3 regions of the Vreelandella lionensis genome follow, and region 1 is predicted to be linked to each of the others. Evidence: predicted binding sites of a transcription regulator. Region 1 holds the regulator's gene; each other region holds the start of a gene.
What was found. The regulator LexA, encoded in region 1, represses DNA repair genes until DNA is damaged. The targets are predictions, from matches to a motif close to TACTGTNTANNTANACAGTA.

Region 2: ACIGG6_RS05125 (PA0069 family radical SAM protein) is a predicted target of LexA. The motif match lies at 8,336-8,355, and genes of this name have one in related genera.
Region 3: recN (DNA repair protein RecN) is a predicted target of LexA. The motif match lies at 7,290-7,309, and genes of this name have one in related genera.

The regions. Positions count from the first base shown of each region.
Region 1 is NZ_JBITWC010000023.1:29,593-39,599, reverse strand. It holds gene ppsA (phosphoenolpyruvate synthase) at 1-677, opposite strand, end outside; gene ppsR (posphoenolpyruvate synthetase regulatory kinase/phosphorylase PpsR) at 914-1,747, shown strand; gene ACIGG6_RS14305 (hypoxanthine-guanine phosphoribosyltransferase) at 1,760-2,338, opposite strand; gene nagZ (beta-N-acetylhexosaminidase) at 2,387-3,397, opposite strand; gene ACIGG6_RS14295 (L,D-transpeptidase family protein) at 3,480-3,995, opposite strand; gene ACIGG6_RS14290 (TetR/AcrR family transcriptional regulator) at 3,973-4,650, opposite strand; gene lexA (transcriptional repressor LexA) at 4,879-5,556, shown strand; gene ACIGG6_RS14280 (energy-coupling factor ABC transporter permease) at 5,578-6,249, opposite strand; gene purU (formyltetrahydrofolate deformylase) at 6,268-7,122, opposite strand; gene ACIGG6_RS14270 (ribonuclease J) at 7,397-8,998, shown strand; gene moaE (molybdopterin synthase catalytic subunit MoaE) at 9,008-9,484, opposite strand; gene moaC (cyclic pyranopterin monophosphate synthase MoaC) at 9,488-10,007, opposite strand, start outside.
Region 2 is NZ_JBITWC010000006.1:52,178-62,184, forward strand. It holds gene ACIGG6_RS05090 (CopD family protein) at 1-155, shown strand, start outside; gene ACIGG6_RS05095 (DUF2231 domain-containing protein) at 205-663, opposite strand; gene coxB (cytochrome c oxidase subunit II) at 732-1,796, shown strand; gene ctaD (cytochrome c oxidase subunit I) at 1,793-4,318, shown strand; gene ACIGG6_RS05110 (hypothetical protein) at 4,323-4,667, shown strand; gene ACIGG6_RS05115 (heavy metal translocating P-type ATPase) at 4,658-6,976, shown strand; gene ACIGG6_RS05120 (winged helix-turn-helix domain-containing protein) at 6,897-7,190, opposite strand; gene ACIGG6_RS05125 (PA0069 family radical SAM protein) at 7,229-8,308, opposite strand; gene ACIGG6_RS05130 (DinB family protein) at 8,479-9,024, shown strand; gene ACIGG6_RS05135 (hypothetical protein) at 9,162-9,827, opposite strand; gene ACIGG6_RS05140 (opioid growth factor receptor-related protein) at 9,886-10,007, opposite strand, start outside.
Region 3 is NZ_JBITWC010000011.1:73,675-83,681, reverse strand. It holds gene ACIGG6_RS08820 (NCS2 family permease) at 1-591, shown strand, start outside; gene dapB (4-hydroxy-tetrahydrodipicolinate reductase) at 791-1,597, opposite strand; gene ACIGG6_RS08810 (DUF2218 domain-containing protein) at 1,713-1,994, opposite strand; gene ACIGG6_RS08805 (HNH endonuclease) at 2,167-3,111, shown strand; gene dnaJ (molecular chaperone DnaJ) at 3,180-4,334, opposite strand; gene dnaK (molecular chaperone DnaK) at 4,444-6,375, opposite strand; gene grpE (nucleotide exchange factor GrpE) at 6,528-7,157, opposite strand; gene recN (DNA repair protein RecN) at 7,357-9,030, shown strand; gene fur (ferric iron uptake transcriptional regulator) at 9,154-9,606, opposite strand; gene bamE (outer membrane protein assembly factor BamE) at 9,679-10,007, shown strand, end outside.

The sequences.
Region 1 (10,007 bases):
ACGGTTTCACCCAGCCCCCAAGAGGCCGTGACAAAAACGGCATCACGGTAGCCAGATTCGGTATCCAGGGTAAACATAACGCCTGATGCGCCGGTTTCAGAGCGCACCATCTTTTGAACGCCCGCTGACAGCGCAACATTCTCGTGGGCGTAGCCACGATGCACACGGTAGGAGATGGCGCGATCGTTAAACAGCGAGGCAAACACTTCATGCACCGCATGTTTGATATTGGCAAAACCTTCAATGTTCAAGAAGGTTTCCTGCTGCCCAGCGAAGGAGGCATCGGGAAGGTCTTCCGCCGTGGCGGAGCTGCGCACGGCTACTTTGAGGCTTGGATGTTGCGTTTGGAGCTGTTCGTAGGCATCGCGAAGCGCGGCTTCAAAGCCAGGCGGCAGCGGTGTATCAATGATCCACTGGCGAATCGTTTTTCCTGCCTCAGCCAGTGCTTTGACATCATCGACATCTAAACGAGCAAGCTTGTCGTTAATGCGGTCGTTCAGACCTTCGTGAGAGAGAAACTCGCGGTACGCGTGAGCAGTGGTCGCGAAGCCGCCTGGCACCGTGACGCCTACACCCGATAAATTGGAAATCATTTCGCCAAGCGAAGCGTTTTTACCACCCACGCGTTCGACGTCTGCCATACCTAGCTGACCGAACCACAGAATGTACTCTTCCACGCAACCCCCTCGCTTTTAGACTTCGTTACGACCCGTTGGGACGACACTAATAGACGTTGTCACCCTAGCACTGCGACACCGTATTCGCCATTGGTCTAACAGCGAAGGGAGTGGAGGATTTTTACAACAAATACACGAAATTAGCGTTTTATGTAGTATCGACTAGGCGTTGTGCTCATCGTTTGTACAGCACACAATAGCTTATCTATGAACATGGCAGACTGGCGGATCAGGTTATGAAACGAACAGCTTTCTTTATTTCGGATGGCACCGGCATCACCGCAGAAAGCTTAGGGCGCAGTCTCTTAGCGCAGTTCAGTGATGTAGAGATCAATATGCTGACTAAACCGTATATTGATACGGTTGAAAAAGCACAGGCACTGGCACAGATTATCGAATCGACCGCCGTACGCGATGGCTGTAGACCGATCATCATTGATACGATTGTGGATCAACAGATTCGTAACGTTATCCGCCAAGCGTCAGGGTTTAAGGTCGATATTTTTTCGACGTTTCTAGAGCCCCTTGAGCAGGAGCTGGAAACGCACTCTTCCTACAGCGTCGGCAGAACGCACTCCATCGGTAGCGACGACGTTTATATGGATCGCATCCACTCGGTTCACTTTGCACTCGATAACGACGATGGAGCACGCACCCACCAATACGACAAAGCCGATATTATTCTAGTGGGGGTTTCCCGCTGTGGTAAAACGCCGACCTCACTCTACTTGGCGCTGCAGTTCGGCATTCGCGCCGCGAACTATCCGCTCACCGAAGATGACCTGGATGAAGATGGCAGCTTGAAGCTACCCAAAGCGCTGGCACCTCATCGGCACAAGCTGTTTGGCCTTACCATTGATGCACGCCGACTCTCGGCCATTCGTAATGAACGCCGCCCCAATAGCCGCTATAGCTCGATGGATCAGTGCTTACAAGAAGTAGAGCAGGCAGAATCGCTGTACCGGGCAATGCATATTCCGTTTATTGATACGACGCGATTTTCAATAGAAGAGATCTCTACGCGCATGATTGCGGAAACCGGCCTAGCGAGGCGGTTCTCACCCCGCTAGGATTGCGCTAGCTTACATGCCCTTGGGAGCAAAAATTCCAGGGGCATTACGCCAGTAGCCTTTGTAGTCCATACCAAAACCAAACACGTAACGGTCGGCCACTTCTAGGCTGCAGTAATCTGCTTTTAATCCTGGAACGGCTTTGCGGTCGTGCTGCTTGTCGACCAACACTGCGGTAGTCACACTGGCCGCCTGGGCTTCTTTGCAGTATTCCAGAATGGCCGCTAGGGTTGCGCCTTCATCGAGGATGTCGTCAACAATCACTACATGTCGGCCCGCCATGGGAACTTCAGGCGATACGCGCCAGAAAAGCTCACCGCCGCGCAGCTCGTTGCGGTAACGGGTCGCATGTAAATAGTCCACTTCCAGCGGGAAACCAAGACGCGTCAGCAGGTGCCCCGTGGTAATGAGCCCGCCATTCATAACGCAGTAAAACACCGGTAGCTTGTCGCCCAAGTCTCGCGTGATCTCTTCCGCCATGCGATCCAACGCTCGCTCAACCTGCTCTTGCGAAATCAGGCAGTCGGCGTTATCCATCAACTCACGCATAGAATCTAATGATTCAAGCGCTTCTTTATCCAACTTGGACATGCTACTTCTCCAAAAAACATCTAATAAGAAAACGGTATAAAAATGGAATTAATTCGCTAGCGCTTCGAGCTTGGCATGCGTGCGGCGCCAACGGCCGAGTGCAGCCAGTGCATCCAGTTCAGGCCTAGCACGGCCGTAACGCAGCTTGGCAGGCCGTTTATTCAGCACCCCTTGGCAGGCCTCTAGCACCTCAATGGCTGCCGCTCGGTCATTGCAGATCAGCAACATATCGCAGCCAGCGGCCAGCGCCGCTTTGGCACGCTCAGCCGGGCCGCCTGCCTCATGCGCCCCCGCCATGCTTAAATCATCGGAAAAAATACACCCTTTGAACCCCAATGATTCACGCAGCATGCCTAACCAGTTGGGTGAGAACCCTGCAGGGCGAGTATCAAACGCTGAATAAATCACGTGGGCAGGCATGACGCCGTTCAACACACCCGCTAACTCGCGAAACGGCACGAGGTCTCGGGCTTTCAGCTCGGCCAGGGGTCGCTCATCCACTGGCAGCGCAATATGGGAATCCGCCGCCACTCCGCCATGGCCAGGAAAATGCTTACCAACTGCCGCCATGCCAGCGTCATGCAAGCCTTCGATAAAGGCGTGCCCTAGTTGGGCGACATGCTTTGGATCGCTGCTGAAACTACGGTCGCCAATGACGCTGGAGATACCGCTCTCAACATCCAACACTGGCGCAAAACTCATATCCAACCCACAGGCGGCCATTTCCATCCCCAGCAGCCAGCCTGTGTCTTTGGCTAAGGTGAGCCCTGCTACTGGGTCGCTGGCATACAGATCGCCAATTCGCGCCATGGCGGGCAGCTTGGTCACCCCTTTTTTGATCCGCTGGACTCGACCGCCCTCTTGGTCAATACCTAGCAGTAGATCACCACGCACACGACGAATACTGCTGCAGAGCTGCCGCACTTGGTACGCATCTTCGACATTACGGGCGAACAGGATAACGCCGCCCACCGCAGGGTCTTTTAGCAATGTCTTTTCAGCGCTGGATAACTGCGGCCCTTCTAGGTCAAGCATGACCGGGCCAATGGGTTGCGTCATGGGGAGGATCCGACAAAAAGGGCGCCATTTTAGACTAACCGCTTAGCGTGTCAAAATTCTGGCAGGACGCCCGGAAGTGGGCTTAATGCAGCCAAACCGGCGTACCGGGTTGGGCGTGTGCAAACAGGTAGTGTAAATCGTGATTTCGCAGGCGTATGCAGCCGTGAGAGGCAGCCACCCCCATCGGTTGTTCTTCAGGCGTGCCGTGCAAATAAATGTAGCGCCGCTGGGAGTCCACATCAGCGCCACGGTTAACGCCGCGCTCAAGACCGCAGAGCCACATAATGCGCGTTAGAATCCAGTCTCGCTCAGGGTAATTTGTCGCCAATTCAGGCGAAAATACTTCGCCAGTCCATCGGCGACCACGAAATACCGCATTATCAGGCAAGCCCTTGCCGATAGACGCACGGACATAGTGCCAGCCCAGCGGTGTTTGGCCGCTACCCTCTTGCTGCCCTACGCCAGCAACCCCAGTGGAGATCGCGCACTCATAGCTCACTTCCTTTCCCTGCCACCAGCGCAACCGCTGCCGCTGGGTGTCAATCTCCACCCAACCAGATTGGGAAGGCGGTAATTCAGCTAGCCTGGGCGTTGCCATGGTTTCCCTCTTCAACCGCAGCCGGTAGCGGCGCGTTCATCGCAGCAACAACGACTGGACGTAGCCGCCGCACAAGGTCACGCACCGTCACCTGCTCTTGATAATCCTTTGCAGCAATATCACGCAGGGCATCCAGTCCCGAAAGCGTAAATATCACTGTGCCTAGCATAAAGTGTAGCCGCCAAAAGCGCTCGGCGTCCGGCAGCTCAGGCGTGGCTTTACGCACCAGCTCGGTAAAACGGGTAAATACATCGCCATACTGCTGCTGAATGTAGCGACGCAGATGCCCTTGCGCCTGACTGTAGGCTAACCCTAGTAGCCGCATAAATACCTTCAGGCTATTACGTTCGGCGGGCACTGCCAGTACCGTAGTGGCCATGGTCTCTAACAGCACTTCTAGAGGAATAGGCTGGCCTTGATAGTGAGCTTCTAGCTCGTCCAGTGCGGTGTGAAAGCGCTCTGAAAATGGATCGAGATAGCGGGAAAACACCGCTTGAATTAGCGCTTTTTTGGAACCAAAGTGGTAGTTCACGGCCGCCAAATTAACCCGGGCCTTGCTGGTGATATTGCGCAGCGACGTCTCGGCAAAGCCTCGCTCTGCAAACAGTACCTCTGCAGTATCTAAAATACGCGTTACCGTATCCGATTGGGCCATAGCGCCCTCCAAAAAACAGGTGTTTTAAACATGGCTGAATACTATGTCATAACCCCTGCTGGCTCAATCTCTTATCCAAATGGTAGTAAGCGTTAACTGGACACTTAACGGCTGGCTCGGTTGGGTGTAACTCGTCATGTACTGGACAGAGCAACATACTGTATACTTAAACACATACTGATTAAGCCGACATGTAGCTACTGTCTTTTCACTGTTTTGGAGTTTGGTATGTCGCGTCCACTCACAGCACGTCAGCAGCACGTATTTGATTTTATTGTTAAGACCATGGGTGAGCTTGGCTACCCCCCTACCCGCGCCGAAATTGCCAAAGCGCTGGGATTCCGCTCGCCTAACGCAGCAGAAGAGCATTTGCGTGCGCTCGAGCGCAAAGGCGCTATTCGTATAATTCGCAATACATCACGGGGCATCCGCTTACCTAACCAGGAGCCGCAGGAGCTTAATGAAACGCCAGCGGCTGCAGCACCTGCTACTAATGAGCCGTTGCCCAATGGGCTTCCTGTGATTGGTGAGGTCGCCGCTGGCAGCCCTATCCTTGCGGCTGAACATATTGACCGTTACTGCCCGCTGCCCGCTGAGTACTTCACGCCTAAAGCAGATTACCTGCTACGGGTGCGCGGCCTATCCATGAAAGATGTAGGCATTCTTGAAGGCGACCTTCTGGCCGTGCATCGCACTGACCGCGTTCGCGATGGGCAAATTGTCGTAGCACGATTAGAAGACGAAGTAACGGTCAAGCGTTTTAAACGCCAGGGGCATCAAGTAACACTGATTGCCGAGAACGCAGATTTCGCACCAATTGAGATCGACCTACGCACTCAGCAGCTTGATATTGAAGGCGTGGGTGTTGGTGTCATTCGCGGTGGTAATGGGCAAGCGCTTGGCTAGTTGCCCAACCTGTAAGGCAGGCTACTGCAAGTCGATATAGCGGTGGTCATTAAAGGTGGCCACCCAGTTTGGGTGGTACACCAGCAAAATACTCAGCAGCATACCGGTTATAAATGCCTCTGACGGCATCAGTAACGGTAAAAAGCGGGCATACTCTTGGGCGAGATAGACGGCCTCGGGATCAGTGCCCGCTACGATAATCAGCGCAACAGCAGATAGCCCTCCCCCTAAGGTCGCCAAGGCCGTTCCAAAAAAGCCACAAGCAAATAAAAACACCATCAAATTATCAGGCAACCGACGGTCAACGATTCGCCATACAAAACCGGTCACGATCGCAGGCACAATACCTGTCACCAGCACATTTGCCCCCATTAGCGACCAATCGTTTCTGCCAATAGCCACCATGGCGACATTAATCATCACGTTACTGATCAACGCCAGCGGCATTTTAAAGACTAGCGTCATCAGCACCGTAAACACCAAGTGAAGAGTTAACCAGTCCACCGCTTGCGCACGCAATTGCCACATCAACATGACGGCCAACGTAGCTGCCATCCAGCGGTGCTGAAGCGCTGTATCCTCAAGTAGTGGCCGCCAGGGGCGCAGGCATAAGCACCAGACGATGACACCCAACGATAAAAGCCACGTCATCACGAGTGCCCACGGTGCCAATACGCTTTGTGCAAATGACATAGCGTCCCCTTCTGCCGATTAGCTAAAAACGACCGTTTTGTTGCCGTGAATTAGCACGCGACCTTCTAGGTGCCAACGCAGCCCCCGCGCCAATACCGCTTTTTCCACATCGCGACCAAAACGTACCAAATCGGTAGGCGTGTGACAGTGGCTGACCCGGTGAATGTCCTGCTCAATTATAGGGCCCGCATCCAGCTCTTCTGTCACATAGTGGCAAGTTGCCCCAATCAGTTTCACGCCGCGCTCATAGGCTTGATGATACGGCTTGGCACCCGCAAAGGAAGGCAAGAAGCTGTGATGAATGTTAATCACGCGCCCTGCATACCGTTCGCAAAGCGAAGGCGGCAGAATTTGCATATAGCGCGCCAGCACTATGCAGTCAGCGCGGGCAGCATCAATCTGCTCCTGCACCTGTTCAAAAGCCGTTTGTTTATTAGCCGGGTCAACTGGTACATGATGGTAAGGGATGCCATACCATTCAGTCAGCGAGCGCATATCATCGTGATTAGAGATAACGCCGACAATATCGCAATCCAACTCACCTGCCTGCCAGCGGTAGAGAAGGTCCACCAGGCAGTGGGATTCCCGAGACACCATCAACACCACACGGCGGCGCTTTTGGGTATCCACCAGCGACCACTGCATATCAAATTCAGCCGCCACCGGCTCAAACGACGTGCGCAGTGCTTCCGCCGACATACCCAGAGAATCCGCCAGAATCTCGTAACGCATAAAAAAGCGGCCAGTCTCTAAGTCAGAGTGCTGGCTGGCTTCGGTAATTGAGCCACCTTGTTGAGCAATAAAACTTGAGACACGCGCCACGATGCCCACTTGATCTGGGCAGGAAACAACTAAACGATAGTAATGAGACATAACAAACACTCTTAACGTATTTAACGGCACGCTCGCCAAGCACCTGCCTACCAGCAGGTAAACCACATTAGCGGCGGTAGTGTACCGTAAGCACGATGAGGAAGCACCGTGGTCAGGTGCCGCGATGATTGTTACCCGCCCCCCGCTTCCCGTATAGTTAAGGAATTACTTTCTAGGCTTTTCATAACTGATGCATCCATCCCGCGTTCAACTTCGTCCCCGTCGTCGCCCGCCCCTGCGCCTACTCCCGCTAGGTGGATGTGGTGAAATTGGAATGAATCTTACGCTGTATGGATACGACGACCAGTGGATCGCCGTAGATTGCGGCATGATGATTCGCCAAGACCTGCCCAACTCGCCGCTGCAAGTACCTAATACCGATACCCTAGAGGCGCTGAAGATCACACCTAAGGCGCTGTTTATCACCCATGGTCATGAAGATCATATTGGGGCGGTGGCGTGGCTATGGCCCAAATGGGGTTGCCCTATCTTTGCCACTCCTCTCGCGGCAGGGCTATTGCGTTACAAATTCGCCGAACACCAGCTCAGCAGCGCCTCCATTGAAGTGATTGAACCAGGCGATGCGGTGGAGAGCGGGCCATTTACACTGCGCTACTTGAGTGTTACCCACTCCATCCCCGAAAGCTGCTCCATCATGATGCAGGCGGGTGATTACCGCATACTGCACACCGGCGACTGGAAACTCGACCCCAACCCACTGATTGGCGCCCCCGTGAACGCTGCCCAGTTTAGAGCACTGGCGCCGGTGGATCTTCTGGTAGGTGACTCGACCAATGCGCCAATGCCAGGGCAGTCGGGCAGCGAGGGGGATGTTGCCAAGGCGCTTTCCACCACATTGAAAGCGTGTAAAGGCCGTGTGGTAGTGTCCTGTTTTGCTAGCAACCTAGCGCGCGTACTGGCCATTGGCTTAGCGGCCCAAGCGTGTGGCCGTCGCGTTAGCTTGATGGGCCGCTCAATGGAGCGCATGGTCAGTGTCGCTAGCGGCCTTGGTTATCTGGATGACTTTCCCCCCCTGGTGCCACCCCATGATTTGGGCTATCTGCCACCGGAGGAGGTCGTGATTATTGCCACCGGTAGCCAAGGCGAGCCTCGCGCTGCCTTGCAGCGTTTGACGCAGCGTCGACACCCCTTTGTGGACTTGGAACCCGGCGATAGTGTGATTTTTTCCGCCAAAACAATTCCAGGCAATGAGCGCCCTATCGAGCAGCTTAAAAAACGTTTATTGCAACTCGATGTCACGCTGTTCGACGAAATGAACCACCCCGAGCTTCATGCAACCGGCCACCCCGCTCAGGAAGAACTGAAAAAGCTCTACCAGTGGGTTAGGCCCAAAATGCTACTGCCGGTACATGGTGAAGCGCGCCATCAGGAGGCGCACCAAGCGCTTGCTGAGGAGCTAGGTATCAGAGCGCCGCTAGCACCGGTGAATGGCGATATGATCGTGCTTGACCACCAAGGGCTGCGCTGCGAAACGCGCTACCCACAGCCTCCTTGCATTGTTAACCAAAATAGCGTCGTGCCTCACCCTGGCCTTGAGAGCAGCCATCCCACTGCCCGTCGTGGCAGTCTGTTTCTAGCGCTACCGGTAGCAGCAACAGAAACGGGATGGTGTCGTATTGGTCGTCTGCTGCTTGACGCCAACGGCGCAAGCCCTATGGATGAAGATAGCTTCAGCGAGTGGCTGGATGAGCAGCTAGAAGAGATTGAGGCAGACACCTTGGCTGATTTGCGCCATGCGCTGCAGCCAAGGCTGGTGCACTGGCTGGCTAACCACTTACAACATATGCCAGACGTGCACCTGCAGATCATGGCCGCTGAAATGCCGACCATCGAAGAGTTAAACGACGAGCCTTAAACACAGGTGTTACCAGCGTTCAGCATCCTGCTGATCGGTGTGGCGCTCTTTAACCCAGTACGCCCCCTGCTTGGAGTGCTCTTTCTTCCAAAACGGCGCCTGGGTTTTTAAATAATCCATAATGAAATCGCAGGCCTCAAACGCATCGCGGCGGTGCGCGCTTGCCACCAGCACTCTAACGATAGGGTCGCCCGGGGATAAGTCGCCCACCCGATGAATAACGCGCACCGCCTGCAGCGCCCAGCGCTGCCAGGCTTGCTCAGCAATTTGCGTTAAGGTGCGCTCGGTCATTCCTGGATAGTGCTCAAGGGTTAACCCCGTTACGTCGGGCGTCTCGTTAAAATCTCGCACTAACCCGGTGAACGTCACAATCGCACCAATGTCGGTGCGCTGGCGCAGCGCGCTCTCATAGCCGTACGCCATTGAAAACGGAGCGGACTGCACTTCTACCGCGATATCTGGCAATGTCGGCTCGCTAACAGACACGGCTTAGCCTCCCGTTACCGGTGGAAAAAAGGCCACTTCGTCATCATCAGTGATACGAGCGCTATCATTTGCCATCACTTGGTTAATGGCACATAGAGTGCGCTGATCAGCCAGCACAGAAAAGCGTGCATCCTGGGCGCTAAGCGCAGCTTTTAGCCCGGCCACATCGCGGCTTGGCAGCTTATCAAGCCCAATGGCCAGATCGCTCTCACCGACCCGCTCACGCAGCTCTGCCAAAAACTTGACGCGCACACAGGGCGAGGCACAGCGCTCACCTAAGCTTACCTCTCCCACTGCGCCTTCACCGGTGACAATGGGCGTGACCATCTCACGCTCCCGCTGATAGTCACCACGCAATCCGCCTCGCTTGCTGTCGAGCTGCACAGCTTCAATGCGCATCTCTTTATCAACGGCTTTACACATATCGTAAAGCGTCAGGCAGGCAACCGAAACGGCCGTCAACGCTTCCATCTCGACGCCCGTGCGCCCATTCAAGCGACACATGGCCGATACATTCACCCAG
Region 2 (10,007 bases), on a different contig from region 1:
CTGCCCACGGCTGTTTTGGCTGGCTTATCCTGCGCCTGGAAATGGGAATTTTTAAAGGGGTGAAGGCAGCCAGCCTGTGTGCGCTGTTGCTGGCGCTGGTGGGCATCTTTGGCGTGCTAGGGTTTGTGCTTTCTAAACCGCTGGAGTGGAGCTAGCTCAATGGCCAATGTCCTATTACGGGCTGCCATTGAGCCGCTCGGGTTACTATTCTACTTCAACGCCCACCGCGTGCTCGTACACCAGCTGTCCACCGAGCCACCCGGCCAGCGCAATCAAACCGGCCGTTACCAGCGAGATGGCCAACCCCCACGGCAGCACCGCACTGGGCTCAGTGAAACGCAGCAGCCAATTCAGCGACGCCAGAGAGAGCATGACTACGGCCACAATCGCGTGACTCCAGCCGGTAATCAAACGGCGGATGCGCGCTACCGACACCAAGTCAATGATGCCTGCCACCGAAGCAATCCAGCCGCCAAACGCGCCAACACCCGCCAGCCAAAGCCCGCCGCGCAACCAAAACGTATCTTGGGTATACCAGTAGGCGATATCGCAAGCGACCAGTGCCATCAGCGCCGCTACCGGGAAGTGAATCATTACCGGATGGAGTGGATGGCCAGCCAGCGACGCGCGGCTTTTGATCGAGCGTTGGGGAGTAGGTGTCATCGTCACTTCCTGTGGTTAGATAAAGCAAAACAGTCGGACAGATCAACTGCACTTCAGGTAAAACGCTAATGAGGGAACGCAATAGCGCTACGTCCGCCATCATGTCGTGTTTAACATCGCGACGAGCCCGTCAAGCCGCCTGCTGGCTAGGGCTTAGCCTGCTGCTCAGTGTCGCGGGCTGTACTGGCGACAGATCTATCTTAGACCCTGCAGGGCCCGCCGCGCGAGACGTTCGGTTAATTTGGTGGGTAATGCTGGGCTTTGCCACCATCGTGCTGATCGGTGTCACCGTGGTTTGGCTGTACGCCTTCAAACCGCGCAACGTAGAGCGCACGCCTGCCCAAGAGCGACGCATTGCCCGCCGCTGGATTATTGGTGGAGGCCTTGTGTTGCCGATCACCAGTGTGACTGCACTGCTGATGTTTGGGGTGCCCGCCGGGCAACGCATGCTGCCGCTCCCGCTAGGCGAGCCGCCTGAAGTGATTGAAGTGATCGGCCACCAATGGTGGTGGGAGGTGCGCTACCCAGGTGCCGAAGGCGGCGAAGTCGTCACTGCCAATCAGCTCGTCATGCCCGCCGGGGAGCCGGTGGATTTTCATGTGAGCGGGGCGGATGTCATTCACGCGTTTTGGGTGCCGCGCTTGGGCGGCAAAATCGACATGCTGCCAGGAAGGGTGAATAAAATCCGCCTGGAAGCCGATGAGCCCGCCGTGTTTGGTGCCCAGTGTGCCGAGCTGTGCGGGGTGGGGCATGCCCATATGCATTTGTATGTCGAAGCCGTGCCTCGTGAAGCATTCGATACATGGCTGGCGGCTCGGCAAGACGCAGAACTAAGCGAATTAGCGACGCAAGATACCACTCATGATGTTGCAAGAGAGGCCTTCGCGACCCACTGCGCGAGCTGCCATCAAGTGGCTGGCGTCAGCCAGGGCGGTGTAGGGCCTAACCTCTCGGATGTCGGTAGCCGCACGATGCTGGGCGCCGGTGTGATGGCCATGGAAGAGGGCGCGGTGAGCCAGTGGCTGCAGCAGCACCAAACGCTGAAGCCAGGCAATAGAATGCCCGCCCACGACGATATTGATACGGACACCTTGGATGCCCTGGGTGCTTGGCTGGAGACCTTGACCCCATGAAGAGCGTGAATCAAGAGGCGGTAGAGCAGGACCCGCAGCAACTACACGAAGACCTACATGACATTTGGGGTAACCCGAAAGGGCTAAAGGCCCTCACCATCGTGAACCATACAACGCTAGGTCTGCGTTTTATGATCACCGGGATGGTGTTTTTCCTGATTGGCGGCATTCTTGCCATGCTGGTGCGTACCCAGCTAGCGATGCCCGACCAGGACTTTATGTCGCCGGAGATCTATAACCAAGTCACCACCATGCACGGCACGGTGATGATGTTTCTGTTCGCCATTCCCATGCTGGAGGGCCTGGCGATTTACCTGATCCCTAAAATGATTGGTGCCCGAGACTTGGTGTGTCCACGGCTAACGTCGCTGGGCTATTTCTGCTACCTGTTTGGCGGGATTATTCTCACCTCCAGCCTAATTATTGAGATGGCGCCTTCAAGCGGCTGGTTTATGTACACGCCGCTGAGCAGTAAAGAGTTTGCCCCAGATTTGGGCTCCGATTTTTGGCTGCTGGGCATCACCTTTGTGGAGATATCAGCGCTCTCGGCGGGAGTGGAGCTGGTGGTGTCTATCTTACGCACCCGCACCCAGGGCATGGCGCTGCATAAGATGCCGCTGTTTGCGTGGTATATCCTCGCCATGGCGCTAATGATCGTGGTGGGCTTCCCACCGCTGATCCTCGGCAGCGTGCTGCTGGAGCTTGAGCGGGCGGTAGGCATGCCGTTTTTCCAAATTGCGGGCGGCGGCGACCCGGTACTCTGGCAGCATCTGTTCTGGCTGTTTGGCCACCCAGAGGTGTACATCATCTTCCTGCCTGCCGCTGGTATTGTCTCTACCCTGATCCCGGTATTTGCCGGGCGGCCCATTGTGGGGTACGGCTGGGTAGTGGCAGCGATCACCATCATGGGCTTTATCAGCTTTGGGCTGTGGGTTCACCACATGTTCACCATTGGCATTCCGCAGCTGGCGCAGGCGTTTTTCTCGGCGGCCAGTATGCTGGTGGCCGTGCCCACGGCGATTCAGGTGTTTGTCTGGATAGCCACGCTCTGGCTTGGCAAGCCCAAAATGAAGCTGCCCATGTTGTGGGTGATGGGCTTTTTAATCATCTTTGTGTGCGGCGGGTTAACCGGCGTCATGCTAGCGCTGGTGCCGTTTAACTGGCAGGTGCACGACACCCACTTTGTGGTGGCGCACATGCACTATGTGCTGGTGGGCGGCATGTTCTTCCCGCTAATCGCCGGGCTTTATTACTGGCTGCCGCTCTTCTCCGGGCGAATGCCCTCCGAAAACCTGGGGCGCTGGGGCTTCTGGCTTACCTTCCTGGGCTTTAACGGCACCTTCTTAATCATGCACTGGACCGGGCTGCTTGGCATGCCCCGGCGGATTTACACCTATGAAGCGGGCTCAGGTTGGGAGATTTTCAACCTGCTCTCGTCGATCAGTAGCTTTGTGCTCTCGGCAGGGATTGCCATGGTGCTGCTGGATATCGCGCTGCACTTCCGGTTTGGCAAGCCCGCCAAGCATAACCCCTGGAATGCCGATACGTTGGAGTGGGCCAACACCATGCCGCCCAGCGCCTATAATTTCGTGAGCCTACCCAATGTGGAAACCCGGCACCCGCTGTGGGATGACCCAAATCTGCCTCATGCCATGGCCGAAGGTAAGCACTCGCTGGCGGTAGCCTCTCACGGCAGGCGGGAGATGTGGGGTACCGACCCAATTACCGGCAAGGTGCGCGAGATTATTCACCTGCCCGGTAACTCCTGGTGGCCGCTGTTTGCCGCTGCCGCGCTGGCGGTGGTGTGCCTGAGCCTGCTGACCAAGGTGTACGCGTTGGCGGGTGTATTCGTCATTATTGCCGGTATCTTTCTGCTGCGCTGGTCCTGGGAGAACGGCGCGCATCCCAAAGCGGCACCGGACGCAGGCGTAAAACCGGGCGATCCACCGCTCCATTCGCGTACGATGGACGGCCCCGGCCTTTGGGCGATGGGTGTTTTTCTGATCGCCAACGGATCGTTTTATCTCTCTTACCTGTTTGGCTGGTTCTACCTCTGGACCGTTTCACCCGAATGGCAGATGCCAGAGACGCCGCCGCTATCACTCATGCTTATGTTGGCGGCGGGCGTGGCGGTGCTGGCCGGATGTGTGGTGATGGAGCGGCTGGTACGAGGGTTGCGCCAGCAGCGTGACGCCGGGCTAGGTGCAGGCTTCTATTTAGCCGCTGCGTTAGGTGCACTGCAAGTGGGGCTAACGGGCTGGGCGCTGTGGCAAGCCGAACTTGCTCCCACACAAACCTCCCACGATGCGGTGATGCTGGTCGGCCTTGTCTACGCCCTGTTCCACGGCGGTTTAGCGGTCGTCTTGACCGTGCTTCAAGGCCTGCGTGTGGGCTATGGCTATGTGGGCGCTCATGCTCCCTTCGAGCCGGGCGTAGTAGCCCTGCTTTGGCGCTATAACGTGGTCACCTTTGGGCTGCTCATAGGGGCGCTGGCGGTGCTGCCCCGCGTGTTAGGAGGGTAGGGCGATGGAACGATTGAACTTTACCCACCCTATCCATTTGATAGTGGGGCTAACGCTTTGGAGCGTTTGGTTTGTGGCCGTTTATAGCGGCCTATCGGTGGCCTGTGCGGTAAATCCACCGTCGCCGGAGGCAAGATCACTCACGCTGCTCAACGCAGGTCTGGGCGGTTTTACCCTTCTCTGTGCTGCTGGGCTTGTGCTGTTGGCCTGGGGGTGCTGCCGCACAGCCAAGCAGCATCAGGGGCGTCAACGCTTTCATGCCGTGGTATCCGGTTGGCTCTACTTGTTTTCTGCCTTTGGCGTGGCGTTTGCGGGGCTACCCATCATTGGCGTGCCGCCTTGTCTGTAACCGTGAACACAGACTCGCCTGCTAATGACGACGCACCGCTCTATACGCTTCATGGCATGTGGTGCACCAGCTGTGCGCTGGCGGTAGAGGGCGCGCTAGCCCGCGTGCCGGGAGTCGCTGAGGCCAGCGTTCATTACCCTACTGCAACGGTATGGGTGAAAGGCACTCCCGCAGCAACCCAGTTGGCGGCGTTAGCCCCCGTGGTGAAACGGCTGGGCTATCAGCTGAGCGAGCTAGAGCCAGTGCAAGATGCTCAGCAGCGTCTGGCCCAAGAGAGCCGCTACCTCACGCTGCGCCTGATTGTAGGTGCGGTGTTGGGTATGTGGACCATGCTGGCGTCGCTGCTGATCTACGTGGGCGCGCTGCCCAATGCCACCATAGAGCTGGTCGTTGCGTGGGTGGCCGGTGCCTTTTCACTGCCCGTCGTGCTCTATTCCGGCCTTCCGTTTTACCGAGCGGGGTGGCGCACGCTATTGGCCCGACGTCCCGGCATGGATGTATTGGTAAGCCTGGGTGTGTTTGGCTCCATGGCGGTATCGGTAGGGCTGCTGCTGCGCGGCTCTTCAGAGGTCTATTTTGATACTGCGGTGGTACTGATTGTGCTGCTTCTGGTGGGCCGACTGGTCGAAACCCTGTGCAGGCAGCGGGGGCTCAAAGCCTTTGATGCACTAAGGCTGCCGGAAGCTGATGTGGTGGTTTGCCAAGGCGGACAGCGCGAAACGCAGCCCGTTGGGGAAGTCTCCATGGGAGCCGTGATTGAAGTGCCCCCCGGTGAGCAGGTGCCCTTGGATGGCCTGCTGGAAACGCCCGGCTGGCTGGATACCGCCACGCTCACCGGGGAAAGCGTGCCCCGTTACCTGCATGCTGGGCAGCGAGTCTATGCGGGCTGCCGCTATGCGGCGGGGCTAAACGCAGCGCCTTTGAAGGTGACTGTGACGGCCACCGTTGGCCAGCGGCGGGTGGATAAACTGTGCGAGCAAATGCGCCGCGCCCAGGCAAAAAAGGGCGAATTGCACAAGCTGGCCGACCGCTTTGCCTCATGGCTAAGCCCCGTAGCGCTGCTGCTGGCTGTGCTGACACTCCCACTCGGGCTGCTATTGGGCCTTGGTTTAGAAGACGCTGCTGTGCGTGCGCTGTCTGTTTTGGTGGTGGCTTGCCCCTGCGCGGTGGGGCTGGCGGTTCCGCTGGCAAGCCTTGCCGGTAGCAGTCAAGCATTACAACAGGGCATTGCGCTTCGCGACCCTGCTGCTTTTGAAACCCTGGCGAACGTACGCGGCATTGCCTTCGATAAAACCGGTACGCTCACCCGTGGGCAGCATCAGGTAGTGCACGCCGCGCTGCGCGAAGGCGACGACCTCGCGATGTTTCAGACGATGCTGCACAGCGCCGTCAGCCAAAGCGAACACCCGCTAGCGAGCGGTTTGCTGGACTGGGCGAACAAGGCTGAAACAGCAACGCCGCCCAAGGCACTTTATAAAGTACTTCATAACGTACTTCATATTGAGGAGCATCCCGGCAAAGGCCAGCAAGCAACGTTTCAAAACGGAGAGCAGTGGTGGTTAGGTAGCGCCGCATGGATAGAGCAGCAGCTTGGCGCGCCCTTGCCAGATAACGCCCAACACCCTGACTACGCCTTTGCTTCACAGGTGGTAGTGGCCAACAGCCGCGGTTGGCTCGCCACGCTCTACTGTGCCGACCAGCCGGTGAGCGATGCGAAAGCGAGCCTTGCCGAACTACAGCGCTCAGGGTACATCGTGGCGCTGATCAGCGGCGACCGCCAGGGGCCGGTGGGCTGGCTTGGCCAGCAGGTGGGGTTAGCAAAAAACGCGTGCTACGCCCAGCGTTCGCCGGAAGCCAAAGCGGCACTGCTCAAAGGGCTGCCTTCGCCCACGCTCTATGTGGGCGACGGGGTGAACGATACCTTGAGCCTTGCCGAAGCCGGGGTAGGCGTCGCCCCCATGCAAGCCAGCGAAGCCGCCCGCGAAGGAGCCGCCGCACAGCTGCTTTGGCCTGGGGTGAGCGGTATCGTAAGGCTACTGACACTGTCTAAGCGCACCCGCCGAGTCATGGTACAAAACCTAGTGTTTTCGGCACTCTATAACGCGCTGGCGCTTGGGCTGGTGATCATGATGGCGGTACCGCCCTTGGCCGCCGTACTGGCGATGGCAGCAAGCTCGCTCAGCGTGACGTTAAATACAGCGCGCCTTGCTTGGGCAGAGCCTGATGAGGCTAGCGATAGCCCAGTACCTGACCTAAGCGCTCAGCGTTCGATGCCACCCACTGCGGGTCAATCGCCCCCCACTGCTTAATGGTGTAGTGGCCAATGTTGTGGCGCTCGCCGTCGCCTTTTTCAAATACGCACTCAATATCCAATTCCCCCAGGGACGTAATGGTGTCCTGGGCGGTGCGCCTCGGCATGCCGGTGGCTTCCATCAACGCGGGTACGCTGGCCACGCCTTGGTCAATCAAGTGGGCCACGTAAAGGCGGCGGTAAAAGCTGGATTTTGTTTTGCTGAGCGACATGGAGAGGGCGTCTTCTTAGTGATGGGTATTCCAGCAGTCTAATCAAATAAATCCCCCTGTGCCCGGGGCGGGCGAAAATCACGGGTATTCAGCCCCTGCTCGGTGCGTGGCTGCATGTTCCACTGGCGGCTAGCACGCTGAAACCGCTGGGCGATCAAGTCAGCGAATACCCCCTCGCCGCGAAAGCGCTTACCAAAGGCCGCATCGTAGGTTTTACCGCCACGGCACTGGCGCATCAAGCTCATTACCTTAGCGGCGCGCTCAGGGTAGTGGGCTTCTAGCCACGCTTCAAACAGCGGCGCGACCTCGTGGGGTAGCCTTAGCAGCATCCAGGTGGCGGTGCGCGCCCCAGCACGGCTGGCGGCTTCCAGAATGCGTTCAATTTCGTGGTCGGTCAGGCCGGGAATAATCGGCGATACCAGCGTGCCCACCGGTATTCCCGCCGTATTCAGCTCGCGAATCACTTTCAGGCGCGCCTGGGGCGATGCCGTGCGGGGTTCCAGCGTGCGCTTTAGGTTAGCGTCCAGGCTGGTCAAGCTCACGAACACCCGCACCAAGCGATGCTCCGCCATTTCTGCTAGTAGATCGATATCCCGCAAAATCAGCGTGCTTTTCGTCACTAGCGTCACCGGGTGGCGGCAAGCCAACAGCAATTCCAGCAAGCGGCGAGTGGTTTGGTAGGTGGCCTCTAGCGGCTGGTAACAGTCGGTATTGCCGGAGAGGTTAATGGGTCTGCAAACGTAGTGGGGGTGGCAAAGCTCCTCTTTTAAATGCTCCACCAGCCCGTGGCGGGCGATCAGTTTGGTTTCAAAATCCAACCCTGGCGACAAATCCCAATAGGCGTGGGAGGGGCGCGCATAGCAGTAGACACAGCCATGCTCACAGCCGCGATACGGGTTAAGCGAACGATCAAAGGGTAAATCTGGAGAGTTGTTCCAAGAGAGCGCGCTTTTACTGGCTTCCTCGCGCACTTCTGTTGCCAGCGAGGTAGACGCTTCTTCCTGCCACCAGCCGTCATCCTCCGCCACGCTGCGGGTAGGGGCAAAGCGGTTATGCGGGTCGTAGGTTGCACCGCGCCCTTTATGCACGGTAGCGCGGGAAGGGTCAAACGCCGCCATCTGCCACCTCGTAAGATATGTCGCTATATATGTTTAAACATACAGTATATGGCGTATGAAAGAAGGTGCAAGTACCAAGCGATTGGCTTCACTCAAGCAGGAATAAAAGACACTGCTAGCCCATACTGATGAGTGCGTGATGGTTTGCCTGGAAAGAGGGAATTTGCCTTATGAGCCTGCAAGCGCATTTTGTACTGATGGCACGGTATAACCAGTGGATGAATGCAAAGGTATATGACGCAGCCAGCAGGTTGAGCGCAGCTGAACTGGCCGAAGAGCGAGGGGCTTTTTTTGGCTCTATTCTAGGTACGCTGAACCATTTAGTCGTTGCCGATACGCTTTGGCTAAAGCGGTTTGCGACCCACCATTCCTCCTCAACCACTTTGGCCGTTATGGAGCCGCTGCCTATTCCAGGTCGGCTTGATCAGCCGATGTTTGATGATTTGGAAGGTTTAACAGCACATCGTAAATGGCTAGATGACGTCATTATCAACTGGATCGTCGCGCTAACAGATGATGAGTTAAACGCCGCTCTGAGTTACCACAACACGAAAGGCATAGCCTCAAGTAAACGCTTCTCACAGCTTATCTACCACTTCTTCAACCACCAAACCCACCATCGCGGACAAGTGAGCACCTTGCTCTTCCAGGTAGGTATCGATATTGGCGTCACAGACCTACTGGCCTTAATACCAGACGAGCCTGAAAAACGATAAGATACTTAGCCCTATCTAATAAAGCCTTATTGCTGATAGAGCTGTACCAAAGGCAGCCATGAATACTCTGGTAAGTATTATAGGCTGCTGATTTTATTTGATATTTTCACTATCTATACATTAGGGTGTCGGTCGGCTCACAAGAAGCGCCGCTCTAAGGAAGGAATTTCAAGCCCCATATCATCGGAGTACTCGTAGGTTATTCCATTTTCCTGCTCTAATATGCTAGATGCATAAGATCTGAGCCACAATTTTATACTTTTAGCTGAAAGTACATAGCCTTTTGAGCTTTCACTTCCTTTCAGCCGGTCTGGTATTGCCCAGCCTGTTTTTTCCAAATTAGCCACCGTCACGATGAGATGCGCGAGTAATGGTTGTTCCGGGGCTACTTCTTCATGGAAATGGGGCCAAAACTCTTGGTCACCTTCGGAGGCTTTCCATCCCTTATTGTCGTTAACCTCTGAGAGGTTTTTATAAGGATGTGAATGAAAGGTTCCAACTAGCTCTATATTGGGCCAGTAGTGTTCAAAAAACTCTTTTTTGCTACGTAATGAGTCAAAGTTGGGGGCTACCCACTCGTTATGGCGAACTGCGGAAGTTTCAACGGTGGCCATTGTAGCGATGACTTTGGCAGGTAATGTACCCTTGGCCGGAATAGAGTAGCCCCATAGCAGCCCAAAAGTTTCCAGTTGGTCAAACCCTTTTGAGCGCAGAGTGCTTCTATGGCTAAATTTGTATGCTTCAATAGCGGTAGTGAACATCTGCGGAACGATGTTATCTTCGATATATGCAATTTTCTTCATATCATTAATTATTCCTATGTGAGTTATGTAAGTAGCGTAACAAATAGTTTAATTTTCATTAAAACGCATCTTGCCAATAACGAACGGATGTTTCACCCACCACGCCATGCTGCGTACCAATCTCAATAACCGCTTGCTGGAGTGCGCGGGCCAAAGTTGGTTGGTGGCATAACGCTAATG
Region 3 (10,007 bases), on a different contig from region 1:
GCCCTCAAAGTGGCTTACTTGCCTTTCATTTTCGTGATGCTGTTCACTAACTTCTTCGACTCACTCTCCTGCTTTATGGCCTTGTCTGAGTCTGCGGATCTCAAGGATGCCAACGGCAATCCTCGCAACCTTAAGCGCTCCATGACGGTAGATGCTTTCGCCTCAATGATTGCAGCTCCACTCGGCACCAGCGCTGCGCAAACCTTCATCGAATCCGGAGCGGGCGTTGCCCAGGGGGGCCGTACAGGGCTCACCGCCGTGGTTATTGGCGTCCTGTTTCTACCCTTCCTGTTTCTCTCTCCGCTGCTGTCTTTAGTCCCCAGTATCGCTACGGCGCCAGCCCTGGTGCTGGTCGGGCTGTTTATGATGGCGCCCATTGGAAAGATCGACTGGAGCCGTCTTGAAGAAGCCTTCCCAGCCTTTCTGGCCATCATATTAATGCCGCTGACCTACTCCATCACGCTTGGCATTGCCTTTGGGTTTATCAGCTTTGTGCTGATCCGGCTGGCGACCGGTAAGCTAAACGAAATCAAGCCTGCCATGTGGGCCTCAGCCCTGCTTGCGGTGGTTATGCTGCTAACCGCACAGTAGCTCGCTCTTCTAACTACTGACAGCTCAGCCAAAAACAGCACTCTGTCCTGTTCGCAGCCACATTTAGACTAAAAGCCCATTCAAAAATAAGGGTGAGTCCATACGACTCACCCTGCGGGCAGGCTCAGAGGCAACCCATAACATTACGCTCTGCAGCCAGCACTACACATATCGAGAGGCTGCGTGCTGTCCTACCTCATTACTCCAAGCCCAATACATCTTGCATGTCGTAGCGACCGTGGGGCTGATTGGCCACCCAGCGGGCAGCACGCACGGCACCCTTGGCGAACGTCATACGGCTGGAAGCTTTATGAGTGATTTCGATGCGCTCGCCTTCGGTGGCGAACATGACGGTATGCTCGCCCACGATATCGCCCGCCCGCACGGTAGCAAAGCCAATCTCTTTATCAGTACGCGGGCCGCACTGCCCTACCCGCTCGAACACGCCGTGCTCTTTCAAGGTACGGCCCAAACTTTCGGCCACCACTTCGCCCATTTTAATGGCCGTGCCGGAAGGCGCATCGACTTTATGGCGGTGGTGGGACTCAATCACCTCAATATCGTAGCCTTCATCGCCCAGGGCTTTGGCCGCCGTTTCCAGTAGTTTGAGCGTCAGGTTCACGCCCACGCTCATGTTGGGGGCAAACACCATGGCCACTTTATCGCGGTAGCTATCTAGCTCGGCCAGCTCTTCATCGTTCATACCGGTGGTGCCAATCACAATGCGCTTACCGTGCTCGGCGCAAAATGCCAGATTCGCCAAGGTAACTTGGGGCGCAGTGAAGTCGATCAGCACGTCGAAGTCATCCACAATGGCGTCGAGCGAATCCACGGCGGCCACACCACGCTTACCCACACCTGCCAGCTCGCCGATATCAGCACCGGCCAGGGAGCTGCCCGGCTCCACAATACCGCCTGCAAGCGAGGCATCAGCCTGTTGCTCAACGGCGTTGACTAACGTGCGGCCCATGCGGCCAGCTACGCCTACAATGGCAATTCGGGTCATGGAAACTCCTACGCGTGCGCTATTTGGCATCAACTAGAAACAAAAAAAGGTGGCCGCGATTATAGCAGACCACCCTTAGCGATGCGGCGCTAACGGCAGCGCCCTTCATGCACTTTCAATTTTCCCAGACAATCTCCAGCGGCTCGTCTTTCGCCATACGCATTAGATGGCTCTCGACCACGCCCTCTAGCTGGTCCAAGTGCTCTTCTTCCAGGGTTTCGATGGAGACCAGTAGCCGATCAGGTTCGGCGTGCATCAGGCAAGTACCGCTGGCAAACACGATCTTGGCGTCCTGTTCACTGTGCTCCACCTCAAGCTTATGCGCCCAGTGTTTACACAGGCGGTTGATCAACCGCGCGCCGGATGGGGTGGCAATTTCTGCTCGGGATAAAGGCATGCGGCTCTCTCCAATTTAATAGAAGTGATTATCTACTAGCCTAATCCTCACAGCGAAAAGAGCCAAGCAGCGAATGAGAATTCCTTGCAACGGTGTGTTCGGCTACTCACTGCCCTTACTATCAAAAGCCGTGGTAATCTCCAACCAAGCCTAAGCAATTTTAGAGACAACAATGACAGATGAGACGCTAAAAAGCCTGACCGCCCTACGGGTAGGCCGCAGCCGAGGCCGACTAGCAGCGAATAAGCCCTGCTTACTGCTGGCGATTATTTGTGAAATCCAAAACGGGCACATTAACACGCCGACGGTTGCCATTGATGACCGGCTACTAGCGCGTTATTTCGATTTGTATGAAGCCGCCACCGGCGACCGTCAGTCGGCTAACCCTCACCTGCCACTTTGGCACCTAAAGGGCGACCAAGGCGTTTCTGGCGCACTTTGGGAGCCGGTGTTTGATAGCAGCATCGCTCACGTTGCCAATAGCTTAGGCCAGCCTAAATCGCTTAAGGGTTTAAAGGCACTCTTCACACAGGCAGTGCTAGATAGCGCTCTATTTAGTGCCTTTCAGAATAAACAAATGGCTCATAACGCCAGCGCACTGATCGTAGCGCACTATTTCGCTGAAGATCCTCAGCAGCACGCGCTGAACACCTATTTAGCCAATGCACTAGAGAGCGGCGATTACGAAAAGCACCCCGATAGCTTAGTGGGCGAAGTTAAGGAGACACATCAACAGCAGGCACGCTCAGCCGCTTTTCGCACTCTGGTATTGGAAGCCTACGACTACCGCTGTGCCGCCACTCGTTTGCGCTTTATCACGCCAGACTACCGTTATCTGGTAGAAGCCGCCCACTTAATTCCTTTCGCCGAAAGCTACGACGACCGCCCTACAAATGGCTTAGCACTGACGCCCAATTTACACTGGGCGATGGATAACCGATTGATCGCGCCGGGGCCGGACCATAAATGGCATGTCAGCCCAATTCTTGATGACTTTATGCCAGATAACGCATGGCTTCAGCAGTTGCATGGTCAAGCGGTGGTGCTGCCCCGAGCCAAACGCTGGCAGCCCGATCAACAGGCCTTAGCGTGGCGAATGGATCACCTTTTGCGCTGAAGCAGATACAAAAACGCCCCAGCACACTGAAGTGCTGAGGCGTTTTATGTAGTGACGCTATACCACCCTTACGGCTTCATCTCTTCAAAGAACTTCTTCACGCTGTCGAAGAAGCCGGTCTTCTTCGGCGAGTGGCTATGACTATTGCTGTCATCAAAGCTCTTTTGCAGCTGGCGAAGCAGGTCTTTCTGCTCGTCGTTGAGGTTGACGGGCGTTTCCAACACTACTTTGCACAGCAGGTCGCCGGGGGCACCGCCGCGTACCGGCTTCACGCCTTTACCGCGCAGGCGGAAGAGCTTGCCGGTTTGGGTTTCCGGCGGGATCTTCAGTTTCACGCGACCATCCAGCGTGGGCACTTCCAGCTCGCCACCTAACGCTGCATCAACAAAGTTGATCGGCACGTCGCACTGCAGGTGCTTACCATCGCGTTTGAAGATGTGGTGCGGCTTGATGGCGACCTGAACGTACAAATCGCCCGCTGGGCCGCCGTTGACGCCGCTCTCACCTTCGCTATTGAGGCGAATGCGGTCGCCGGTATCCACGCCCGGCGGAATCTTCACCGAGAGAGTGCGGGTTTCGCGCACGCGGCCTTCGCCGTTACATTTGTGGCACGGCACTTTAATGTGCTGGCCACTGCCGTGGCAGGTGGGGCAGGTTTGCTGGACCGCAAAGAAGCCCTGCTGCATACGTACCTGGCCGTGGCCGTGGCAAGTGGGGCAAGTCTCTTTGGTGGAGCCTGGCTCGGCGCCACCACCATCACAGCGGTCACACTCGATATGGCGCGGGACGCGAATATCCACCGTGGTGCCCGCCACCGCGCTCTCTAGATCCAGCTCTAGGTTGTAGCGCAGGTCGGAACCGCGGGCGGGTGCGTTGGGCCCACGACGACGGCCACCGCCGCCACCGAAAATATCGCCAAACACATCGCCGAAGATGTCGCTGAAATCGCCAGCGCCACCGCCGCCGAAGCCACCACCGCCAAAGCCGCCGCCCTGGCCATCCACACCGGCGTGACCGAACTGGTCGTAGGCCGCGCGCTTCTCGCCATCGCTTAAGACTTCGTAGGCTTCCGACACTTCACGGAACTTTTCCGCTGCGGTGTTATCGTCCGGGTTTCGATCAGGGTGGAATTTTTGCGCCAGACGGCGATAGGCCTTTTTGATCTCTTTCTGATCGGCCCCTTTTTCGACACCCAGGACTTCGTAATAATCGCGTTTGGACATGGGTCCTACGCCTCCTGGTTAGCTACGCACTATAGGCGTCTCGGCCGCGGAAACAGCAACGCGGGAGTTGCCTCCCGCGTCACCACTTTCCTTGGCAGAAAGAGGTGGGTTACTGCTTCTTCTTGTCGTCGTTGACTTCTTCGTACTCGGCGTCAACCACGTCATCGTCCTGCTTGGTGTTGGCTTCTTCAGCGCCTTCACCACCCGCCTGGGCCGCTTCTGCCTGCTCGGCGTACATCTTCTGCGCCAGCTGGCCGGAAACTTCGGTCAGCGCATCCAGCTTCTTCTGGATGTTATCCTGGTCATCGGTTTTCACCGCTTCTTCCAGCTCGGCGATGGCGGTTTCGATGGCCTGTTTCTCGTCATCGGTCGCCTTGTCGCCCGCTTCTTGAACGGTCTTGCGAGTGGCGTGAATCATGCCATCCGCTTGGTTACGCAGCTGCACCAGCGCTTCGAACTTTTTGTCTTCGTCCGCGTGGGCTTCGGCATCACGTACCATTTGCTCGATCTCTTCATCGGAGAGGCCGCTGGACGCTTTGATGACGATGGACTGCTCTTTGCCAGTCGCCTTGTCTTTAGCAGACACGTTTAGGATACCGTTGGCGTCCAGGTCGAAAGCAACTTCGATCTGCGGTACACCGCGCGGTGCCGGCGGAATGTCGGCGAGGTCGAAACGACCCAGCGACTTGTTCTGCGACACTTGCTTACGCTCACCCTGTACGACGTGAATGGTCACGGCCGTCTGGTTATCATCCGCGGTCGAGAAGGTTTGCGTCTTCTTGGTCGGGATGGTGGTGTTCTTGTCGATCAGCGGCGTCATCACGCCACCCAGGGTTTCGATACCCAGGGTCAGCGGGGTAACGTCAAGCAGCAGAACGTCTTTTACGTCGCCACCCAATACACCGCCTTGAATCGCAGCGCCCACGGCAACCGCTTCATCCGGGTTCACGTCTTTACGTGCTTCTTTGCCGAAGAAGTCAGCCGCTTTCTTCTGAACCATCGGCATGCGGGTCTGACCGCCGACCAGGATCACTTCGTCGATTTCAGAAGCGGACAGGCCTGCATCTTTCAGCGCCATTTTGCACGGCTCAAGCGAACGCTGAACCAGCTCTTCTACCAGCGACTCCAGCTTGGCACGGGTCACCTTCACGTTGAGGTGTTTCGGGCCAGTGTTGTCGGCAGTGATGTAGGGCAGGTTCACATCGGTCTGCTGCGCGCTAGAAAGCTCGATTTTGGCTTTCTCGGCGGCTTCTTTCAGACGCTGCATGGCTAGGTTGTCGCCAGACAGGTCGATGCCGCTGTCAGATTTGAACTGGTCAACCAGGTAGTTGATCAGCGCCAAGTCAAAATCTTCACCGCCCAGGAAGGTGTCGCCGTTAGTAGCCAACACTTCAAACTGGGTCTCGCCATCAACGTCGGCAATTTCAATGATTGAGATATCGAAAGTACCGCCACCCAGGTCGTAAACCGCGATGGTTTTATCACCACGGGTCTTGTCCATACCATAGGCAAGCGCGGCAGCAGTCGGCTCATTGATGATGCGCTTAACGTCTAGACCGGCAATACGGCCCGCATCTTTAGTGGCCTGACGCTGGCTATCGTTGAAGTAAGCCGGAACAGTGATGACCGCTTCAGTGACCGGCTCGCCGAGGTAGTCTTCGGCGGTTTTCTTCATTTTCTTCAGCACTTCCGCGCTCACCTGCGGCGGTGCCATTTTTTTGCCTTTTACTTCTACCCACGCATCGCCGTTATCAGCTTCAGCGATTTTATACGGCACCATTTTGATGTCTTTTTGTACAACGTCGTCTTTGAAGCGACGACCAATCAAACGCTTGATGGCGTAAAGGGTGTTTTCCGGGTTGGTAACGGCTTGGCGCTTGGCGGCCTGGCCTACCAGGGTTTCACCATCGTCGGTGTAAGCAATGATGGAAGGCGTGGTACGACCGCCTTCGGCGTTTTCAATGACTTTAGCGCTGTCACCATCGAGCACGGCCACACAAGAGTTAGTGGTGCCCAGGTCGATACCAATAATGCGTCCCATAGCAAAAACCTCGAATTCGGTTGAAACAAAACTGATGTTTTACGCCGCTGTTACTTACTTGGCGTCTGCGGGTTTTCCCGCGGGTTGCCCTTTATTTGGGGGCCGCTTGCAGCATTTCAAGGGCTTTTTTTACTGCGTTGCGTCAACGCGGCTTAATTCGCTTTTTGACTGACGACCACCATGGCCGGGCGCACGAGGCGTCCGTTCAGTAGATAGCCTTTCTGCATTACTTCCATCACGGTATTGGGATCTAGCTCTGGGTTCGGCACCATCGCCATGGCTTCGTGTACCTGCGGGTCGAAGGGCTCGCCGTGGGGCTCAATGCTCTCGACGCCAAACTTGCTCAGCACGTCTAGCTGCATTTTTAACGTCATGGAGACACCTTCAAGGTGCACCTCGGCGGCATCGCCTTGCATGCTTTCCAGGGCTTTCTCCAAGCTATCCACCACAGGCAGCAGCTCTTTGACGAATTTCTCAAGGGCAAACTTGCGCGCTTTCTCGGCTTCTTGCTCAGCCCGGCGGCGTACGTTTTGAGCTTCAGCGGCCGCGCGCAGCGCTTGGTCTTTGGCTTCCGCTAGGCTCTGCTCCAGCTCTTCTACCTGGGCGGCTAGCACATCGGCTTCGGGGCTACCGATACTGCCTTCTAGCGGGGCATCATCGTCAATCAGTCCTTCCAGTTCGCCTTCTACCAAACGCTCTTCTGCAGACTGATCCGTCACTTCTGCTTCCTGCTCTTGGCGTGCCAGCTCATCTTCCAACGGGGTTTGCGGTTCTTTTGCCATGCCTTGCTCCTGAAATAAGTAGCGGTGCCGGTGGCGGCCACCTGAGTTAAGTAGCGGGTATTAACCACGTATGCAGCCTATATGGGGGCCATAAAAGCCATCTCAAGAGGGGCATTGAAGTGAGTTATCGACTACTGTATAAAACAACAATTATTGGATAAGTATCCAGCTTCTGTGCCGCACCGCCTCAGGAGGCCTTATGCTTACGCAGCTAGCGATCCAAGACTACGCTATCGTTGACCGCCTTGAACTCGACCTAACCCGTGGCATGACCGCCATTACGGGCGAAACTGGGGCGGGTAAATCCATTTTGCTGGGTGCCTTGGGCCTCTGCCTGGGTGAGCGCGCCGATGCTAGTAGCGTGCGCCATGGCTGTGAGCGCACCGACCTCTCCGCCCGTTTCGATATCCAGCACCTGCCCGCCGCTACCGAATGGCTGGTGGCCCGCGAACTGCCCGCCGACGAGTGCCTGCTGCGCCGAGTGGTGACCGCCAACGGGCGCTCCAAAGCATGGATTAACGGCCATCCAGTGACTATCGCGGATTTAAAATCCCTGGGTGAGCAGCTGATTCAAATTCATGGCCAGCATGCCCACCAAGCCTTAATGCGCGAAGAAACGCATTTGGCGCTGCTGGATGACTACGCCGGTTTACGCGAACGCAGCCAACAGCTTGCTGAAACATTCCGTGAATGGCGCAACGTTCGGCGGCGGCTGAAAAAGCTCAGCGAAGAGGGCAGCGAAGTAGAAGCCAAGCGCCAGCTGCTGCGCTACCAAGTCGAGGAGTTGGATCAGTTGGGCCTTGCCGAAGGCGAGCTGCAAACGTTAGAAGAGGAGCAGCACACCCTGGCCCACGCCGAAGAAACACTGCGCGAAACCCAGTTTGCCGCCGACTGCTGTGAAAGCGATGAAGGCGGTGCGCTGTCGCTACTCAACCAGGCCTACGCCCACCTCAGCGCCCTACCCGGCAGCGATAAAGGCACGCTTGCCAATACGCTCACCATGCTCAGCGACGCCCGCATTCAGGTAGAAGAGGCCGCCAGCGAGCTGCACCGCTTAGCCAGCACCACTGAATTAGATCCTGAGCGCTTGGCGTGGGTGGAAGAGCGCATGGGCGATGTACACCGCATTGCCCGCAAGCACCACGTCGCCCCAGAGGAGATTTGCGCGCTGCACGCCCAGCTCAAACAGGAAGTGGCACAGTTGGAAGCCAGCGACGATGATTTAGAAGCCCTCAGCAGCCAAGTGGCCGAGTACCGCGAGCGTTACCGCAGCGAAGCCAAACAGCTCACCGAAGCACGCCAAAAGGCCACCGTACATCTAGGCAAAGAGGTGCAGCAACAGCTAGCCTTCTTGGCCATGGGCAAAGCGCGTTTTGAAGTGGACGTTACCCCACGCGAAACGCCCTCACCGGAAGGGTTAGACCGTGTTCAGTTTCTGATCAGCGCCAACCCTGGCCAGCCCGCACGACCACTAACGAAAGTTGCCTCTGGCGGTGAGCTGTCGCGCATCAGCTTGGCCATTCAAGTAGTGGCAGCTTCGCATTCGACGATTCCAAGCCTAGTGTTTGATGAGGTCGACGTGGGCATCTCAGGGGCAACGGCAGAAATTGTTGGCCAGTTGCTACGCAAACTGGGAGAAAACGGCCAGGTAATGACCGTGACCCACCTACCCCAAGTGGCCGCCCAGGCGCACCAGCACTTACATATTGAAAAACACGCCAAGCGAGACACCACGCTGACCCATATGGCGCTACTGGACGAGCGCGGCCGTATCAGCGAACTGGCGCGAATGCTGGGGGGCGTAACGCTTTCCGACCAAACGCTGGCCCACGCGCGGGAAATGCTCCACGCCAGCCAGCGCCTGCCTCACTGATCCACCAAACGGGCGCGCCCTACCCCAAGCCCCCGTTGAATACAAAACGCCCCCAGAGCGCCAGTGAGTATTCGCTGGCACCCTGGGGGCGTTTTTTACGCGGCTATTCGCTTTAACGATTCACTATTTGCGATTCGTTGGGCCGCTATCCTGGCGTGTAACGTCAGACCCGCGAGGGCGTACGTACAGCACCAGAGCATGGTCCACTAGCTCGTAGCCGTGCTCTTCGGCGATCTCTTGCTGGCGACGCTCGATGATGTCATCGACAAATTCGATGATCTCACCGCTTTCCAGACACACCATATGGTCGTGGTGGTCTTCTTGGGTCATCTCGAATACTGCATGGCCACCGTCAAAGTTGTGACGAATCACAAGGCCCGCTGATTCAAACTGAGTCAGCACGCGGTAGACAGTTGCCAGGCCAACATCCTCGCCCGCATCAATCAGTGTTTTATACACTTCTTCTGCGCTAAGGTGGTGTTGACCCGAAGCATTTTCGAGAATCTGCAGGATCTTGACGCGCGGCAGGGTCACTTTCAGCCCGGCTTTGCGTAGTTCATGGTTCTGATCGGCCATGGTTGCTCTTCGCAGTAACAGGTTAGGTCGGGTATCATCGACCGAAACCACGATAGTGAAGAACAGGCTCAAATGCAAAAATTGACTCGTATCATTACCCTTTCCGTCGCCCTGACCGTTGTCAGTGGCTGTAGCTATGTCGGCGTTTATAAGCGCGACATCCCCCAGGGCAACCTGATCACCCAGGAGATGGTCAGCCAGCTCCAGCCGGGCATGACTCAAGAACAGGTGGCCTACGTAATGGGCCGCCCACTGCTGGAAGCGCCCTTCGACTCCCGCGAATGGGACTACGTCTACCGCATCGATAAAGCCTATGAAGGTGTTGAGCAGCGCCGCGTCACGCTCACGTTTGATGACGCGAGCCGACTGGTCAACATTGAGCAGGAGGGAGACCTATCCCG